4 regions of the Klebsiella planticola genome follow, and region 3 is predicted to be linked to each of the others. Evidence: predicted binding sites of a transcription regulator. Region 3 holds the regulator's gene; each other region holds the start of a gene.
The links. The regulator CRP, encoded in region 3, controls carbon source genes, mostly activating them, when cyclic AMP is high. The targets are predictions, from matches to a motif close to ATGTGANNNNNNTCACAT.

Region 1: the regulator CRP is predicted to act here: its motif matches at 1,981-1,998, upstream of rbsD (D-ribose pyranase).
Region 2: the regulator CRP is predicted to act here: its motif matches at 2,076-2,093, upstream of azuC (stress response protein AzuC).
Region 4: the regulator CRP is predicted to act here: its motif matches at 1,836-1,853, upstream of cdd (cytidine deaminase).

Annotation. Positions count from the first base shown of each region.
Region 1 covers NZ_CP026047.1:1,760,625-1,763,777, reverse strand. The annotation lists gene rbsA (ribose ABC transporter ATP-binding protein RbsA) at 1-1,464, opposite strand, end outside; gene rbsD (D-ribose pyranase) at 1,475-1,894, opposite strand; gene kup (low affinity potassium transporter Kup) at 2,080-3,153, opposite strand, start outside.
Region 2 covers NZ_CP026047.1:5,278,163-5,281,315, forward strand. The annotation lists gene MC50_RS25410 (MFS transporter) at 53-1,564, shown strand; gene MC50_RS25415 (DUF2766 family protein) at 1,613-1,864, opposite strand; gene azuC (stress response protein AzuC) at 1,943-2,026, opposite strand; gene MC50_RS25425 (MFS transporter) at 2,234-3,153, shown strand, end outside.
Region 3 covers NZ_CP026047.1:1,275,062-1,278,214, forward strand. The annotation lists gene MC50_RS06280 (phosphoribulokinase) at 1-557, shown strand, start outside; gene MC50_RS06285 (OsmC family protein) at 658-1,062, opposite strand; gene crp (cAMP-activated global transcriptional regulator CRP) at 1,368-2,000, shown strand; partial or broken gene MC50_RS06295 (YccS/YhfK family putative transporter) at 2,053-3,153, shown strand, end outside.
Region 4 covers NZ_CP026047.1:61,074-64,226, reverse strand. The annotation lists gene sanA (outer membrane permeability protein SanA) at 53-766, opposite strand; gene cdd (cytidine deaminase) at 893-1,777, opposite strand; gene MC50_RS00275 (CidB/LrgB family autolysis modulator) at 1,905-2,600, opposite strand; gene MC50_RS00270 (CidA/LrgA family protein) at 2,590-2,997, opposite strand.

The DNA.
Region 1 (3,153 bases), 490 kb from region 3:
CATCAATACTTCCTGGGTGGCCTGCTCGCGTGTGAACTCACCGCCGAGATGCCCTTCATGCATCACCATGATGCGATCGCTCATGCCCAGCACTTCCGGCATCTCCGAAGAGACCAGAATGATGCTCAGACCATCGGCTTTAAACTGGTTGATCAGCTGATAGATCTCTTTCTTCGCACCAACGTCCACGCCGCGGGTCGGTTCATCAAGGATCAGCACCTTCGGCCGCGTCATCAGCCCGCGGGCGATGGCCACTTTTTGCTGGTTACCACCGGAGAGCAGGCCTATTGCCTGTTCCATCGACGGCGTTTTCACATTGAACAGGCGGATAAAATCGCTCACCGCCTGCTGCTCATCTTTGTGCTTCAGGCGGCCACCAGCATGGCTGAAATAGCGCAGCGCCGTTAACGACATGTTTTCTTTCACCGACATACCGAGCACTAAGCCATCGCGCTTGCGGTCTTCGGAGATATAGACAATCCCGTTTGCCAGACCATCCTGAGGGGAACGGGTCACCACTTCATGGCCGTCGAGCGTGACGGAACCGCTGGTGCGCGGCAGCGCGCCGTACAGCACCTTCATCAACTCCGTTCGCCCGGCCCCCATCAGCCCGGCGACGCCGAGAATTTCGCCCTGACGGAGGGAAAAAGTCACATTTTCAACGCCCGGCCCGCACAGGTTGTTCACCTTCAGACGAACCGTACCGGGCGCTTTATCCAGGTGCGGATACTGATCTTCCAGCTTGCGGCCAACCATCATTTCGATCAGCAGATCTTCATTCAGACTGGCGACCTCGCGCTCGGCGATAAACTGCCCGTCGCGAAAGACCGTCACATCATCGCAAATCTCGAAGATCTCTTTCATACGGTGGGAGATATAAACAATCCCGCGCCCCTGCGCTTTCAGCTCGCGGATGACGCGGAACAGAGATTCCGTTTCGGTATCGGTCAATGCGTCCGTTGGCTCATCCATAATGATGACCTTCGACTCAAAGCTCAGCACCTTGGCGATTTCAACCATCTGCTGATCGCCAATCGACAGATCGCCCACCAGCTTCTGGCTGTTAAAGCGTAAATTCAGCTTTGCCAGCAGTTTGTCGGCTTCGGCATACATCGTTTTCCAGTCGATTTTGCCAAACCGGTTGACGAACTCACGACCGAGGAAAATGTTTTCCGCGATCGTCAGTTGTGGGATCAGGTTGAGTTCCTGGTGAATAATGCCGATACCGGCTTCCTGGGAGGATTTCGGTCCGTTGAAGGTGACCTCTTTGCCGAGCCACAACAGCGAGCCGGCATCGCGGGTATAGATACCGGTCAGCACCTTCATCATGGTGGATTTGCCGGCACCGTTTTCGCCGACCAGCGCCATCACGCGGCCAGCATAGACATTGAGCGAGGCGCCGGAGAGCGCCTTAACGCCAGGGAACGCTTTATCGATCCCTTTTAATTGCAATAAGGCTTCCATATCGGCGACCTCAGAACGTCACGCCGGCACAGAGAATAACGTTCGCATACGGGGAACACTCCCCGCTGCGAATCACCGCCTGACTATCTGCGGTTTGTTTTTTAAACTGCTCATGACTGGTGTAACGAATTTCAATGGTATTTCCCTGGTGTTGCTGCAGCAGCTCAAGGTGAGTGAGCAACGTCGCATGGAGCTGCGGATTGTGTGTCTTTATCTCTTCCGCCAGGATCGCCGCCTCAACCTGCATTTCCGCCGTCACCACCTCCAGAACCTGCATAAAGGAGGGAACGCCCTGGGTTAATGCCATATCGATGCGCGTGCTGCTGCGGGGAACCGGTAAACCGGCATCGCAGACCACCAGCGTATCGGTATGACCCAGGCGGGAGATAACCGAAGAAATATCAGCGTTAAGTACGGTGCCTTTTTTCATTTTTCTCTTTTGCTCCATTAGCGAAACGTTTCGCTGTCGCAAGTATTGTCAATACACGCATGAAAAACCATCACCAGAAGAGAGAAATGTGATCGCCATCGAAACGTTTCGCAAACGCCGGGAAGGAAAAGTGAAGCGGGGCAAAAAACCAAAAAAAGCCCTTCACGCGGAAGGGCTTCAGAGCATCAGATTTCGACCTGGGTACCGAGTTCAATCACCCGGTTTGGCGGGATTTCAAACTGATCCGGCGCCCTCAGGGCGTTACGCTGGAGCAGGAGGTACAGTTTTCCACGCAGACGCAAATACCATGGCCGTTTGCCGATAATCAGCGATTCATGCGACATAAAGAACGAGGTTTCCATCATCCGGCAGCTCAGACCTTCCAGCCCGCAGCGGTGGAACACCTCTTCCACGTTTGGCGTTTCGCGCCAGCCGTAGCTGGCCACCACACGCCAGAACGACGGCGAAATCTGCTCGATCTGCACCCGGCGGACGTTATGCACATAAGGCGCATCTTCAGTACGCAGCGTCAGCAGAATCACGCGTTCATGCAGCACCTTGTTGTGCTTAAGGTTATGCAGCAGGGCAAACGGAATCACGTTCAGCGCACGGGACATATATACGGCAGTCCCCGGTACGCGAACCGGCGGTGATTTCTCGAGGGAAGAGATCATCGCTTCCAGAGAGTTACCGTGTTCATGCATCCGACGCAGCAGACGGAAACGCTCGCTTTTCCAGGTCGTCATCACGGTGAACATCACCAGACCCAGCGTTAACGGCAGCCAGCCGCCGGAAACAATCTTATCGAGGTTGGCCGAGAACAGCGGAAAATCAATGCTCATAAAGGCGATAAGGAGCAGCGCGACAACGAACTTATTCCAGCGCCAGTTTTTACGCGCGACCGTAGTGAAGAGAATCGTGGTCAATACCATGGTTCCCGTTACCGCGATCCCGTACGCCGCCGCGAGGTTCGAAGAGTGCTCGAAGTTGATAATCACGATGACCACCGAGACATACAGCAGCCAGTTGATGAACGGAATATAGATCTGTCCGGACTCCATTTCCGAGGTATGAATAATCCGCATCGGCGACAGATATCCCAGACGAACCGCCTGACGAGTCAGCGAGAAGACTCCGGAAATTACCGCCTGCGAGGCGATAACCGTCGCCAGCGCCGCAATGATCAGCATCGGAATCAGCGCCCATTCAGGAGCCAGCAGGAAGAAGGGGTTTTTGATCGCTTCCGGGTGCTGCAACAG
Region 2 (3,153 bases), 1.5 Mb from region 3:
AATGGCAAGATACGCGGCTTCAACCTCACAAGGGTTGCAGGGAAGACCGATTTTGTTACGCCATCAGCTCGCCTACGGCGGCGGTAATTTGCTGGGGAGCGGCGCGCTGGCGATCAGCGGCGCCTGGCTACTTTATTTCTACACCACCTTCTGCGGACTGACGCTGATTGAAGCGTCGTTTATTTTTTCCGTCGCCAGCATCATCGATGCGATCAGCAACCCGTTAATGGGTTACCTGACCGATAACTTCGGTAAAACTCGGCTCGGCAAACGCTTCGGACGCCGACGTTTCTTTTTATTGATCGGCATACCACTGATGATGTTTTACCCGCTGCTGTGGGTTGAGGGGCTTGGTTTCTGGTACTACCTCTGCACCTACGTCGTCTTTGAGATTATTTATACCTCAGTCATGGTGCCTTATGAAACCTTAGCCACTGAAATGACCGACGACTTCTCATTACGCTCTAAACTGACCGGCTATAAAGCCATTTTCGGCAAGCTCGCCAACTTCCTCGCGGCATTCATCCCTGGTCAGTTTATCCTGTTGTACGGCAAAGACTCCGCCACACCGTTCTTCCTGACCGGGCTGACCTACGGCGCTATTCTGATTATCGCCATCTCCTGCCTGTGGTTTTGCAGCTGGGAGCGTCCGCGTGAAGAAGAAGTTCGCGTGAGCGAGAAAAAAGGCCTGTTCTCGACCCTGCTGATGCTGGCGAAGGATATGCGTTCGACCTTCTATCTACGCGTGTTCCGCAAACATCTTGGGATGTATCTCTGCGGTTTCGGCGCAGAATGGCTGTTTGCCTCGATCTTTACCTACTTCGTTATCTTTGTCCTGCAGCACGATCCGGCGATGGTTGCCGGGCTGAACAGCCTGAACTCGATTCTGCAGCTGCTCTCTACGGCGCTGTTTATCGGCCTGTGCGTGAAAAAGGGGTTCAGCAAGCCCTATATTCTGGCGCTGAGCATCGTGATTTTCTCCGTGTTGCTGTACACCTCGCTGTGGTTTTTCCATCTGCCTGCCCATCTGGCAACCATCCTGATGTTTGGGATCACGGTGCTGTTTGGCCTGGGTACCGGCGGCGTGTACTACATTCCATGGACCGTTTACACCTTCCTCGCCGATGTTGATGAGATCTATACCGGCCGCCGCCGCGAAGGGATTTACGCGGGTGCCATGACCTTCTCCGGAAAAATCCTGCGTTCGATTATTGTCTTCACGATGGGAGCCATTCTCAGCTTCTACGGGTTCCAGTCTAAAGCGCATACGCAACCAGAAAGCGCCGTGACCGCCATTGCGGTGGTGTTCTGTAGCGGCGTGATCCTGCTGGCGCTGGCGGCCATTGTCTTCAGCAAGCAGATGAAACTGGATCGCAAAGCGCACCTGGTCGTACTGCAGGAAGTGGCGCGGATTAAAGCCGGCGGTAAGGTTAGCGATATTCCGCCCGATGTGCGCATCATTGTGGAGGATTTAGTCGGCCACCGTTATGAAGAGTGCTGGGGCAACAGTAAGCTCTTTAAGGATCAGCAGCCGGCGCCGGCAAGGACCGCTATCTCTCATTAACGTCTGGTTCTCGCCCCGCCATCGACAACGATAGCGGGGCGAAACAACTTAGTGTGCTTCACCCTGCGGCGTAAACTTAAGCTCAATCAGCGCAATCGCTTTTTGAACCGCGCGCAGCGTCACCGGATCGGCCGACGCCGGATGGCTGGCAAAATCGATGGCTTTCAGTTGGGTGGTCATTTTTTCGCGCACTTCAACAGGGGCGATGACATCAATGACGTCGAGAATCTGTTTGATAACCAACTGGCAGGCGACAACGTCAGAAACCAGTTCGTCTTGTTCGGTGAGATGTTGAGACATTTATTACTCCTTTTTCGAGGAGCGTAATAGTAACCTAAATCCCGAGAGATAAAAAAACCTGCCGCAGCAGGTTTTTTATCAGAACATACCGGCAGGCGGTACATCTTTGAATGTTTTGCAGTACTGCTCGAACATGCTCTTCAGAATTTTGCGCAGTTTCATGAAGCGACTCCGGTTTTGTTATGCAGGTGTTACTGTTGATGGGCTTATAATATGACTTGCATCACATAAATCAATAAAAATATGCGGTAACTCACAATTTTTTCACAAAAATAATTTATAAATTAAACAAAAATGAGGGAAATCGCAGAGTTAAGAGCCTGCCGGTTTTTCCTGCGATCAGAACCTCACCAGCCGATGGCAGACACAATGAGTACAGATATCTCTTCACGAGAAGGCCGCGCCTTCTCCGCTCCCGCGCTGCTGGTTGCCGGGGCATTTTTCATGGAGTTTCTTGACGGGACGGTAATCGCTACCGCGCTGCCGGACATGGCAAAGGATTTTGGCATTGCGGCGGTTGACCTGAATATCGGTATCAGCGCCTACCTGATTACGCTGGCGGTATTGATCCCGGCCAGCGGCTGGATTGCCGATCGCTTCGGCGCGCGTCAGATCTTCACGCTGGCGTTGGCCATTTTTACGCTGGCCTCAGTTTTTTGCGGCTTTGCCAGCAACGTGGACACCTTTGTCGCTATGCGTATCCTTCAGGGGATGGGTGGCGCGCTGATGGTGCCCGTCGGCCGTCTGGCGGTGCTGCGGACCACGCCAAAAGATCAGCTCATCAAAGCCATTGCCACATTGACATGGCCGGCGCTGGTGGCGCCGATCATCGGTCCACCGCTGGGTGGCTTTATTACCCGCTATGCCAGCTGGCACTGGATATTCTTTATTAATGTTCCTCTGGGATTGATAGCCATTGCGCTGTCGCTGCGTATTATTCCCGCTATCCGCGAAGAGGAGCGACGTCCCTTTGACCTTCCCGGCTTCTTTGCGACATCGGTTGCCATGGTGAGCCTGGTGAGCGCCATGGAGTTGCTTGGCGATACCCGGCCGCAAGGCTGGGCAACCCTGCTCCTGCTGGGGCTCGGTACAGGATGCATGCTGTTCGCTCTGCGCCATTTCCGCCGGGCAGAGTGGCCGATGGTGCGTCTGGATGCGCTACAGGTGCCCACCTTTCGGGTTACGATGTACGGAGGGTCGCTTTTCCGCGCTTCCATCAGCGCCGTTCCCTTTCTGTTGCCGCTGCTGTTTCAGGTCGGCTTTGGTATGGATCCTTTCCATTCCGGGCT
Region 3 (3,153 bases):
TGCCGTGGAATCAGGTGCCGGGCACATTCACACCGTGGCAACCGCTACCGGAACCGACCGATGTCCTGTTTTATGAAGGGCTGCACGGCGGGGTTGTTACGCCGCAGTATAACGTCGCGCAGAATGTCGACCTGCTGGTCGGCGTGGTGCCTATCGTCAACCTGGAATGGATTCAGAAGCTCATCCGCGATACCAGTGAACGCGGCCACTCCCGTGAAGCGGTGATGGATTCCGTGGTCCGTTCAATGGAAGACTATATCAACTTCATTACGCCGCAGTTTTCGCGCACCCATATCAACTTCCAGCGCGTCCCCACTGTCGACACCTCCAACCCGTTTGCGGCGAAGGGCATTCCGTCATTGGATGAAAGCTTTGTGGTGATCCATTTCCGCAACCTGCAGGATATCGATTTCCCCTGGCTGCTGGCGATGCTGCAGGGGTCGTTTATCTCGCATATCAATACGCTGGTGGTGCCTGGCGGGAAAATGGGGCTGGCGATGGAGCTCATCATGACGCCGCTAGTCGAACGGCTGATGGAAGGGAAGAAAATCAGTTAACCACGTTAAAAAACCCCGAGCGCCTGGCGCTAAGCGGGGTTTTCGTCCTTCACTCACGGCTCCCGGATAAGGCGTTTGCGCCGCTCTCCGGGAAGGCTGCTTAGCCTTCCACCACTTCATAGGTGTGGGTGATATTCACCGCTTTTTGCAGCATCAGCGCCACCGAGCAGTATTTCTCCGCCGACAGATCCACCGCACGGGAAACGGCCGCCTCTTTCAGCTCCTTACCGGTGACGATAAAATGCATGTTGATATGGGTAAACAGGCGCGGCGCCTCTTCCCGACGTTCAGACGTCAGCTTGACTTCACAGTTGGTCACGTTGTGACGACCTTTCTGCAAAATAGACACGACATCGATCGCGCTACATCCGCCCGCCGCCATCAGCACCATCTCCATTGGGCTTGGCGCTTTATCTCCGGAGTTGCCGTCCATCAGAATCTGGTGACCTGACGCCGACTCTCCGATGAAGGTTAACCCTTCAACCCATTTCACACGAGCTTGCATAAAATTTAACTCCGAGGTTGCAATTTTCCTGACAGATTACGCGTACATAACAATTCTCGCAACGGAAGGCGACCTGCATCATGCTGAAGCGAGACACCAGGAGACATGCGGCAAAAGCTATGCTAAAACAGTCGGGATGCTACAGTATTACATTGATGTACTGCATGTATGCAGAGGAGTTCACATTACAGGCTGAAGAAAACTCACCAGCCGTTTCCCAGGCATAGGGAAACAATACGATTGCATGCCCGGATGCCGTGTAGTGTCGGCACCCGGAGATAGCTTATAACAGAGGATAACCGCGCATGGTGCTTGGCAAACCGCAAACAGACCCTACCCTCGAATGGTTCTTGTCTCATTGCCACATTCATAAGTACCCATCTAAAAGCACGCTGATCCACCAGGGTGAAAAAGCAGAAACGTTGTACTACATCGTCAAAGGCTCTGTGGCTGTGCTCATCAAGGATGAAGAAGGTAAAGAGATGATCCTCTCTTACCTCAACCAGGGCGATTTCATCGGTGAATTAGGCTTGTTTGAAGAAGGCCAGGAGCGTAGCGCCTGGGTACGTGCGAAAACCGCATGTGAAGTGGCCGAAATCTCCTACAAAAAATTCCGTCAGCTCATTCAGGTTAACCCGGATATCCTGATGCGCCTGTCGTCGCAGATGGCTCGCCGTCTGCAGGTGACCTCAGAAAAAGTGGGTAACCTTGCCTTCCTCGACGTCACCGGGCGCATCGCTCAGACGCTGTTGAACCTGGCAAAACAGCCGGATGCGATGACCCACCCTGATGGTATGCAAATTAAAATTACCCGTCAGGAAATTGGTCAGATCGTTGGCTGTTCCCGCGAGACCGTTGGCCGTATCCTGAAGATGCTGGAAGATCAGAACCTGATCTCCGCACACGGTAAAACTATCGTCGTATACGGTACGCGTTAAGTCGATAAAACGGCGTGTTGCTTGCGCAACACGCCGTTTTTGTTTTCCCTCTATGTGGCGCAGGCTGATTTACCACCCGGAAGTCAACTATGCACTGCGGCAAACGCTGGTGTTGTGTTTGCCTGTCGCAATCGGTCTCCTCCTCGGTCACTTACAGCAAGGTCTGCTGTTTTCGCTGGTGCCCGCCTGCTGTAACGTCGCCGGTCTGGATACGCCGCACAAACGCTTTTTTAAACGTCTGATTATTGGCGGCTCGCTGTTTGCCGGCTGTAGCCTGGTGGTCCAGCTTCTTCTTCAGCAGGATATCCCGCTGCCCTTGATTCTCAGCGGCCTGGCGCTACTGCTGGGCGTAACGGCGGAGATCAGCTCTCTGCACGCCAGGCTTCTGCCCGCGTCGTTAATTGCCGCAATCTTTACCCTGAGCCTTGCCGGGAACATGCCCGTCTGGGAGCCACTGCTGATCTACGCCCTCGGGACGCTGTGGTACGGCCTGTTTAACTGGTTCTGGTTTTGGCTATGGCGCGAGCAGCCGCTGCGCGAATCGCTGAGCCTGCTTTATCGCGAGCTGGCTAACTACTGCGAAGCCAAATACAGCCTGCTGACCCAGCATATCGATCCCACCACTTCACTGCCGCCGCTGCTCACGCGCCAGCAGAAGGTGGTGGACCTGATCACCCAATGCTACCAGCAGATGCATATGCTGGCGGCGAACTAGCGCAATGACCACAAGCGCCTGCTGCGGGCATTTCAGATGGCGCTGGATTTGCAGGAACATATCTCCGTCAGCCTGCACCAACCCGAAGAAGTACAAAAACTGGTAGAGCGCAGCCATGCCGAGGCGGTGATCCGCTGGAACGCACAAACCGTTGCCGCACGCCTGCGGGTGCTGGCCGATGACATTCTCTACCACCGCTACCCGCAACGCTTTCATATGGATAAGCAAATCGGCGCGCTGGAGAAAATCGCCTGGCAGCATCCGGACAACCCGGTAGGGCAGTTCTGCGCCTGGCACTTCAGCCGAATAGCCCGGGTGCTGCGTACCCAGCGCCCGCTGTATGCTCGCAACCTGATGGCGGATAAAGAGCGCCGTCTGCCGCTGCTGCCCGCGCTAAAGAGCTATCTCTCATTAAAATCGCCGGCGCTACGTAACGCT
Region 4 (3,153 bases), 1.2 Mb from region 3:
CAGAAGGGGATGGCGAACGGGCCGGGGGAAAGCATGCCGTCATCAACGACCGTCACTTACTCTTTTGCAGTTCCAGCAGCTGTTCTGGCGTGACGGCAGGATAGGACTGCGCTCCCTCAGGCACTTCCTGCAAAGTTGGTATCGGTATCAGCGGCCCTAAAAAGCGGGGTTCGCGTTTGAACACGTATAAATCTGCCAGCGCGCCAAACCGGGCGCCAAACTCGCGTAAACGCACGTTCCACATATCTTTCGGCGAAGGTACGGCGTAACACTGCGCCTGGATCCCCATATGCAGGGCGATAAACAGCGCTCGTTCGCAGTGGAAGCGCTGGGTAATGATAATAAAGTCGTTAGTATCGAAAACCTTGCGGGTGCGCACGATAGAGTCGAGGGTACGGAACCCGGCGTAATCGAGCACGATATCGGCGGGGTCGACGCCGCCTTTGATTAAATCGCGGCGCATGGTCATCGGTTCGTTGTAACTTTGCAGCGCATTATCGCCGCTGAGCAGCAGGTAGTTCACCTTGCCGCTATTGTAAGCGTTCAGCGCCCCCTGAATACGATAGCGATAATACTGATTAATCACTCCGGTGCGATAGTACTTGGCGGTACCGAGCACCACCCCCACCTGGCGGTAGGGCAGATCCTGGAGTTCATCATAGATATAGGGAGCGGTTTTCCAGCTCATCCAACGGTCAAGACCCAGCACGGTCAACAGCAGCAGGCCGAACAGGACTAACAGGCTGTATAACACACGCTTTAACATTCACCTGACTCATGTGGACAATGGAGCTATCAGGCTACTTTACCCGCCGGGCAAGAGCAAGAAACCATCGTTTAATTGCGGGGATTTTCAACAATGCGGGCCGATGGGGCCCGCATGGCGGGTCATTTAGCCGAGCAGGACGCGATCAATATTGTGACAACCCAACGCTTTCAGCGTTGCGACGGTTGCATCCCACTGAATCAGCGCCGCATCGGCTTTCTCAGCCAGAATGGCGCGCTGAATATCCGGATAGTCATATCCGTTGAGGCTCAGCAGGTTGAGCGCTCCCTGCAGCGGCGGCAGCGTCGGGTTAAACGCCGCGTTTTCCGCATAGCTACCGGCGAAAATGGTGCCGTCTTTCAACTCCAGCGCCACGCCGGAAGGTGAGTGGCTGTAGGGCATATGGCAGCGGTTGGCTGCCTGAATAGCCGCCTGCGCCAGAGTGTCGCCGGTCAGCGGGAAACCATGATCCTGTTCATCCATCAGCAGCGTTTTAATCTCGAGGTCCTTCGGACCGAAGGCATCCGGCAGATAGTGCTGCAGCGAATGCGCTTCGCGACCCGGCAGATGAATACGCAGGACCTGGCTGCTGTTCAGCTCATTCATAAACTGACGACAGTGACCGCAGGGGGTGTAGTTGACGGTAATGGCATTCAGCGACTGTTCGCCGCGCAGCCACGCGTGGCTAATGGCGCTTTGCTCGGCGTGCACGGTTTGCTGCATCGTGGCGCCGAGGAACTCCATGTTGCCGCCAAAATACCAGCTACCGCTAATGCCGCGAGCGATGGCGCCAACGTTAAAATGGGAGAGGTCGGCGCGCGCACAGGCCGCCGCGAGCGGCAGCAGCGCAAAGGCCAGCGCGTCTTCATCAAGGCCCGTTGCGTTCCGCAGCGTCGCGACCTGGCCGGCATCCAGCAAAGCCGGGAAGTGCGGGTCGATCAGCATCGGTGCGATGGCCGCTTGCAGGTCTGCCGCCAGAAGGGGAAGAGCAGCTTGAAAACGTGGGTGCATGGCGTTGCCTCATAACAATGTAATGGGAATCTAGTGTACGGGCGGGGGTAGCCCGTATATGTGATTAATATCTCATTGTTTATGCAACATGTTTATGTTGCACCAATAAATGTTATGTAAATCACATTTATCCCACGATAGCCAGAATCAGCGGGAACAAAAAGGGGGCCACCAGCGACGTGATAATCCCGCACAGCACCAGTGCCAGGGAGCTGAACGCCCCTTCCTGATAATCCAGCTCCGCGCAGCGGGCGGTTCCCAGGGCATGCGATGCGGTCCCCATTGACAGGCCGCGCGAGGCTTTGGTGCGAATGCGCATCAGGTTAAGCAGGCTGTGGCCAAAAACCGCGCCGAGAATCCCCACGAAAATAACGCACACCGCGCTGATGGCCGGAATACCGCCAATGCTCCCGCTGACCGCCATAGCAATCGGCGTGGTGACCGATTTCGGCATAATGGACGCGGCGATTTGCGGTGTTGCCCCGAGCAGCAGCGCAACGGTGGTGCCGGTCACCATCGCGACGACGCTACCGATAAAGCAGATCGTAATGATCGATTTCCAGCGGGCGCGGATCTGGTGCAACTGCTCATACAACGGGAAGGCCAGCGCCACAACCGCAGGCTGAAGTAAATCGTTGAGAATTTTACTGCCCTGAAAATAGCGATCGTAGGAGATACCGTTGAGTAACAAAAAGGGGATGATCACGACCATCGCCACCAGCAGAGGATTTAGCAGCGGAAATTTAAACCGCGCGGCCAGCTTGCGGGCGAGGAAAAAAACGATCAGCGTCAGCGGCAAGGACCACCAGATTTCATGCATCATCTTTGACGTCCTCTGTTTGACCGACCACTTTACGCTCGCCGTGAACCAGATGTGAGCTCCAGCTCACCACCAGGAAGACCACTAATGTACTGATCGTGCAGGAGATTGCCACCGGGCCAAGCTGCGCACGCAGCAGATCCCAGTATTGCATGACGCCAACGCCGATGGGCACAAACAGCAGCGCCATATAGCGAATCAAGATGTTGCAGCCGGGGTTGACCCATTTCGGTGGCATAATCTGTAGCGCCAGAAGAACGAACAAAATCAGCATGCCGATGATGCTGCCGGGAATGGTAATGGGCAGCAGGGAAGCAATAAAAATCCCGGCGTATAAACAAGCATAGATCAGGACAAAAGCCCGCAGGTACTGCCAGATAATATTCAGCGATTTACTCATGGTAATAACCCTTGATGAACCGTATTCATCATACAATTAAACCTTGAAATGTGCTACCGATCACATCATGAATTCCAGGCATAGATTGAATAGAGTAATGGAACCTTCGGGCATGCGGAATGCATGTTGATGAATCCTGCGATAAATAATAGTGAA